Linked DNA regions of Pelorhabdus rhamnosifermentans. The protein of the gene in region 1 interacts with the protein of each later gene in a pairwise test. Links are inferred from orthologs where the notes say so. Each region holds a gene or a part of one and is shown in the gene's direction. Other genes may lie near its edges. The genes, in order: Ga0466249_RS19325 and topA.

Region 1 (3,179 bases):
GACGAACAAGTTCCGTAAGCAGGTTTTCAATCCCGTCATAGACGCCATTTTCAAATAATCCTGTCACACTAAAATACTCGCGATAATATTCAACAGCTTTTAAGGCCTGCTCTTGTGTAAAACCATAAAATTCGATAAACGAATCAACTAGAGGCGGTCCGATAAATGGAATTAATGTGTCTAAATCCGTCACATGAATACCAAATTTTTTCAAAGCATAATTGACTGACTTCGTAATCCCTATTTTAGGCTCTGTCAATGTGCCATCAAGATCAAACAAGATTCGATCATACATCATGATAAAATTCCTCTCCCCAAACTAATACCAGCGTACAACAATGAGTCCGACATATTCCTTAATCGCTAAGGATAGATTGTACAATCCATCCGCCGTTGGCCACCATTGACGGAAATCCCAGTTACCCTGAACATTCGTCTGATAGTCAGTCGGAAAAGCCTGAACAGTAACCCCCACTTTTTCAAATTGCTTCACAGCCCGTGGCATATGAAAGGCCGACGTGACCAAAATAGGCTGCTCAAAATGGTATTGCTGGATTTTTTCTTTGCTAAATCGGGCATTTTCTGTTGTATTCGTGCTTTGATCTTCAATAATAATGTGATCAGCAGGCACCCCTAACTGTAGCAGTGTGGCACGGGCAATTTCGGCTTCCTTGCCTGTTGTTTCAAACACTCGCCCTCCTGAAACAATAATGGGGATCTTTAGTTTATAATATAACTGAGCCGCTGTAAGCAACCGATTGGCGGCAAATCCTGATAAATGTCCTTTTCCTTCTATATTCGGGGTGTCAAGTGTCGCCCCACCACCAAGCATAATAATAACATCACCCGTAACTTCGGAAGAAGGAACATACTGACTTTCAAGGAAACGAATCGCGCTATTACTCATTATTCCTGTACTGCACACATAAAAAATGACCGTAATAAAGACCAAAAATTTGCTGACAGGCTGTTTTTTACGCCAAGACCAGACAGATAAAGCAGCTAAAAGCAGGATAAAAATGCCTGGTGGCAAAATTACAGCAGTATAGAGAAATTTAATTAAGTAGAACATCGCTTCTCCTTTGCTTCAAAACAAATAATCTGGGGGACTTTTCCATGAACGAATACTTGACTATACAAAAACAAGCCCGCGCTGAATATGAAATTCAAAAATCATTATTTATCGCCTACACAGCTGCCGTCTCAACAGAATTTGCTGCACAAGAATTTATTCAGCATATTAAAAAAAAGCATTTTGATGCTACACACAACTGCTCAGCCTATACCCTAGGCTTTCATGATGATATTCAAAAAGCCGATGACGACGGAGAACCCTCTGGTACGGCAGGACGCCCCATACTCGATGTGCTCAGAAAAAAGTCGATAAAAAATGCCGTCATTGTCGTCACACGCTATTTTGGCGGCATCAAACTGGGTGCAGGCGGCCTGACGCGCGCCTATGGTAAAAGTGCCATCCTTGGCCTCCAGGCGGCCGGACTTATTACGAAAGTACGCTATGACCGTTTTACAGTCTCTTTAGACTACACCTATCAAGGAGGCCTCGAAAATCAGTTGATTAACCACCATTTTATCCTGCGCGAGCGAATCTTTACGGACCGCGTATCCTTTACAGTGCTAGCCAGACACGACTGCCAGGAAGAATTCATTCAATTGATGAACGAACAAACAAATGGCACCGGACAAATTAAAGCCTGCGGTGAAGAATATGTAGATGAAATTCCCGCTGAAACAAATTAACGCAGAAGACCCGCTTTTACAAGCACTTGCGCCAGTTTTTTCCCTACGACAGGCATTCTTTCAATATCACTGTGTTCAACGCATTTAAGCACAACAAGCAATATGGCATAAATAACCATGCCCAGAAATGAGGCCCCGAGAGTAGCAATAATATTATTGCCACATTGCTGCATCATCATGGAATAGCCAAAATAAATAATAGCACCCATAATGGCAGCAGCTAAACTAATCTTCTTTGTATCGCGAATATTAATGCTACAACCTGTATAATGCTGCACAACAATCAAATTTAAGACCGCCGCAATTCCCACATCAGCCACAGTCGCCCAAGAAGCGCCAATAATGCCAAGCGTAGGAACAGCAGTTAAGGTCCAATTTAAACACACTTTCATCGTAGCTGCTAGAATCATATTAATTACTGGAATATACGTGTGTCCCAGCCCTTGTAAAACACCTGTCGTCACTTGGTGAATGCCAAGCAAGAATACTGAAATAGACAGTACTTCAAGGGGACCACCGACTTTGGGTGTACCATACAGCATAGCTGAAATGGGATAGGCTAATAGGGCCAAACCAATAAAACCTGGAATCGTAATCAAATTAGATAGCCGCATGGCAGCCATAATACGCTGCTGAATGCGGCTGTTTTCTTTAAGTGTAGCCGCTTCAGAAATAGCCGGAACAAGACTCGTTGATAAAGACGCCGTTAAGATAGTAAGAAGATTAATCAGCGGCACGGCCATGCCTGTCAAATAACCAAACAGTTCCGTCGCTTGCGAAACCGTATAGCCAGCTACTTCAAGGCGCATGGGAACAATCACAAGATCTAAATTGGATACAATAGGCAGCATAATGCTTGCAAAAGAAACAGGCAGCGCCAAATTAATCATGCGCTTCATTATTTTCATGCTTGACTGAAGAGGTGGTAAATTTTCTGGGCGCGCCTCAAGCTCAGCATTTTTAAATTTTTTTCGCATCTTCCAAGAATACCACAGCAAAACTAAGAGACCTGATGCAGCTGCCGGAGCAGCACCGAAGCTAGCGCCCGCGGCACCAAATTCCAGTCCACGCGGCAAAAGGAGATTAGCAAAAATAATCATCGTTGCCACACGGACAAGTTGCTCAACAATTTGCGAGACAGCCGTAGGTGTCATGGTTTGCCAGCCTTGGAAATGGCCACGGTAGCTCGCCAAAATCGTTACAAAAAACACGGCCGGCGCTAAGGCAAGTATGGCATAATAGGCGCGGGCATCCCGAACGATATGAAAATCAACAAGCCAGCGAGCCCCGAAATATAACAAGATACTAAAAAAAACACCTGTTACAAACATGAGGCGCAAAGATGTCCGAAAAACCTTTTTAGCTCCCAAATAATCGTGCAAAGCCAATCGCTCTGCTGTCATAATAGAAATAGCCACAGG
Region 2 (3,374 bases), on another replicon or contig:
TGATACAGCTTCTCATGTTGGGGCACTCACGCGTGGCGCAACAATTGCTGTTTTAGGTTGTGGTGTGGATATTTGCTATCCACGTGAAAATGAAAAATTATTGCGGCAAATTAGCGAGCAAGGTGCTGTCGTATCAGAGTATATGCCTGGCACGCAACCGCATCCAGGTTTTTTTCCCGCTCGTAATCGCATTATTAGTGGCATGTCGCGAGGTGTTGTTGTGATTGAAGCTGCTGAACGAAGCGGAGCGCTCATTACAGCGGATCGTGCGCTGGAAGAAGGACGGGATGTCTATGCAGTTCCGGGTAGTATTTTTTCTAAAACCAGCTTTGGTACGCATCGATTGATTCAACAGGGGGCAAAACTTGTTCAAGGGCTCAAGGATATTTTACAGGAATATGAACTCGTCCCCAGTCATAGGGAGAAACAGGAACAACTTGATGCAGATGAACAGCAAATTTATCAGCTTTTAAGTTATGAGACACCTGTTATGTTGGAGGAATTGGCAATAAAAACAAGCTTAACTTTATCATCGATTACATATATCATATTGCAGTTAGAACTGCGAGGATTAGTGGTACAGCATGGCAGTCAAAGTTATGTTCGTACCGCTAAGGAGGGTATTGAGTGAAAGTACTGGTTGTAGTTGAATCACCAGCTAAAGCAAAAACGATTGAGAAATTTTTAGGCAGAAATTATACTGTACGCGCTTCGATGGGGCATCTGCGGGATTTACCCAAAAGCCAATTTGGCGTTGATATTGAACAAAACTTTGCGCCTAAGTATATTAACATTCGCGGCAAGGGTGATTTGATTAAAGCATTAAAAGAAGCTGCCAAAAATGCCGATAAAGTTTATCTCGCTACTGACCCTGATCGCGAAGGAGAGGCTATTGCCTGGCATTTGGCCTATTTATTAAACATTCCCGTTGAAAGTGCTTGTCGGATTGAATTTCACGAAATTACGAAAACTGCTATTCAAACAGCAATTAAACATCCGCGACCAATTAATTTTCCCCAAGTCGATGCGCAGCAAACACGTCGTATTCTTGATCGCATCGTGGGTTATAAATTGAGTCCCTTATTGTGGCGTAAAATTCGTAAAGGCTTAAGCGCGGGCCGTGTACAATCGGTAGCAGTCCGCATTATTTGTGACAGAGAAAAAGAAATTCTTGATTTTGTGACAGAAGAATATTGGACGATTGCAGCGAAGCTTCGTGATCATCCAAAAGGAAGTTTGTTTGAGGCAGCTCTTAACATGATTGACGGGAAAAAACCAGCCATTTCTGATGAAGTGCAGGCGAAGAAACTGACAGACGACCTTAGAAATTTATCCTACGTAGTTAAGGATGTAAAAAAGAAAGAGAGACGCCGTAATCCTGCGCCGCCTTTTACAACAAGCAGCTTACAACAAGAAGCTGCCAAAAAGCTTGGTTTTACTTCACGTAAGACCATGATGGTTGCACAACAGCTTTATGAAGGCCTTGAAATTGGCTCAGCTGGTCATGTCGGTCTCATTACCTACATGCGTACTGATTCTACGCGTATTGCTGATTCAGCACAGCAGGAAGCACGTGATTTTGTTTTAGAGCATTATGATGAAACCTATCTTCCGGCGAAAGCTCCTGTGTATGCCATGAAAAAAAGTGCCCAAGACGCCCATGAAGCGGTTCGTCCCACAGGCATTATACATACACCAGAGGCGGTGGAAAAATATTTATCACGTGATCAGTTGAAGCTGTATAAATTAATTTGGGCACGTTTTGTTGCCAGTCAAATGGTTGCGGCTGTGTATGATACCTTAACCGTTGATATTACAGCTGGTAAATTTGGCTTACGAGCGACAGGATCGCAGTTAAAGTTTGCTGGTTATTTGGCTGTATATACAGAAAGCAAAGAAGACGGTAAGGAAAAAGATAGCGATAAAGATGTTATTTTGCCTGAGCTTACAATTGGACAGAATCTGTCACTAGATAAGATTTTGCCGAAACAGCATTTTACTGAACCACCTCCGCGTTATACTGAGGCTTCGCTGGTCAAAATGCTTGAAGAGAAGGGGATTGGCAGGCCAAGTACTTACGCACCTATTATTGAAACCATTTTGGCACGCGGTTATGTTGAGCGCGTTGAAAAAAAATTTCAGCCCACTGAATTAGGTTTTGTTGTTCTTGATTTGCTTAAAGAGTATTTTGATTCCATCATTGACATTCCATTTACGGCGAGTTTAGAAGATCAATTGGATAGTATTGCTGAAGGAGAGGCTGCTAAAAATGATGTTTTGAGTGAATTTTATCAGCCCTTTGCTGGGAAATTAGCTTATGCAGATGAACAAATTGGGCATGTAGAGCTTCCTGTTGAGGTATCAGATATACCCTGCGAAAAATGTGGCCGTATGATGGTTGTAAAACAGGGGCGCTATGGTAAATTTCTTGCTTGCCCGGGCTTCCCTGAATGCCGGAATACGAAAGCTATTGTTAAGGAGACCGGTGTGGAGTGTCCTTTATGTGGTGGTAAAATCGTTGAACGCAAGACAAAACGGGGTAAAGTATTTTATGGCTGTCAGAACTATCCAACCTGCGATTTTATGACGTGGGATCAGCCGCTGAATGAAAAGTGTCCAACTTGCGGTGCCCTTATGGTGCGCCACCAGTTTAAAAAAGGTTTTGTTGTACAGTGTTCGAGTGATACTTGTCCAACTCGCCAACATGAAAAAAAGTCGGATGCAAAAGAAGCGGCGACAGATAAGAAGAAGGATAGCAAGAAGACAGCAAAGGCCGAGACGAAACCGAAGTCAATCAAAAAAACAGCAAAAAAGAAAGCAGCAGCGAAAAAACGTGTGACAAAAGAAACAGCAGTAAAAATTGCTGAAGAGTCTGTTCGTGATGTGGAGCGAGGTGAACAAGGTGACTAAGGTAACCATTATTGGAGCTGGACTTGCAGGAAGCGAAGCTGCCTGGCAGATTGCTGAGCAAGGTATAGATGTTGAATTAATTGAAATGCGTCCTCAGTCGATGGGTCCTGCCCATCACACAGGATTATTTGCCGAACTCGTGTGTAGTAACTCCTTAAGGGGGGCGGGGCTGGAAAATGCCGTGGGATTGCTCAAAGAAGAAATGCGACGCAAAAATTCACTTATTATAAAAGCGGCGGATGCCACACAAGTCCCCGCTGGCGGCGCATTGGCTGTTGACAGGGAATCTTTTAGTCAAATGATTACCGATACGCTGGCTCATCATCCCCATGTGACTGTTACACATCGCGAAGTCACGACGTTGCCTGATGCGCGTCCCTTAATTGTTGCTTCAGGTCCTTTGACTTCACCCGCTCTGGGTGAGTCATTGAAACAGCTGACTAGTGAAGAGTATTTTTATTTTT

The links.
Region 2: the proteins of Ga0466249_RS19325 (region 1) and topA interact in binary tests that used the Escherichia coli proteins (3 or more experiments, as listed by UniProt). The link is inferred for Pelorhabdus rhamnosifermentans from one-to-one orthologs.

What each region holds. Positions count from the first base shown.
Region 1 is NZ_JAHGVE010000020.1:77,944-81,122, reverse strand. The notes cover bases 92-2,937. They hold Ga0466249_RS19325 (YigZ family protein), read left to right. Parts: upstream 92-1,116; coding sequence 1,117-1,758; downstream 1,759-2,937. Other genes in these bases: Ga0466249_RS19320 (putative polysaccharide biosynthesis protein), read right to left, coding at 1,755-2,937; Ga0466249_RS19330 (YdcF family protein), read right to left, coding at 320-1,072; Ga0466249_RS19335 (HAD hydrolase-like protein), read right to left, coding at 92-298. Outside these bases: more of Ga0466249_RS19335, read right to left, coding at 1-91; more of Ga0466249_RS19320, read right to left, coding at 2,938-3,179.
Region 2 is NZ_JAHGVE010000012.1:136,792-140,165, reverse strand. The notes cover bases 228-3,268. They hold topA (type I DNA topoisomerase), read left to right. Parts: upstream 228-627; coding sequence 628-2,910; downstream 2,911-3,268. Other genes in these bases: trmFO (methylenetetrahydrofolate--tRNA-(uracil(54)-C(5))-methyltransferase (FADH(2)-oxidizing) TrmFO), read left to right, coding at 2,903-3,268; dprA (DNA-processing protein DprA), read left to right, coding at 228-631. Also shown: more of dprA, read left to right, coding at 1-227; more of trmFO, read left to right, coding at 3,269-3,374. UniProt on the Escherichia coli protein: Releases the supercoiling and torsional tension of DNA, which is introduced during the DNA replication and transcription, by transiently cleaving and rejoining one strand of the DNA duplex.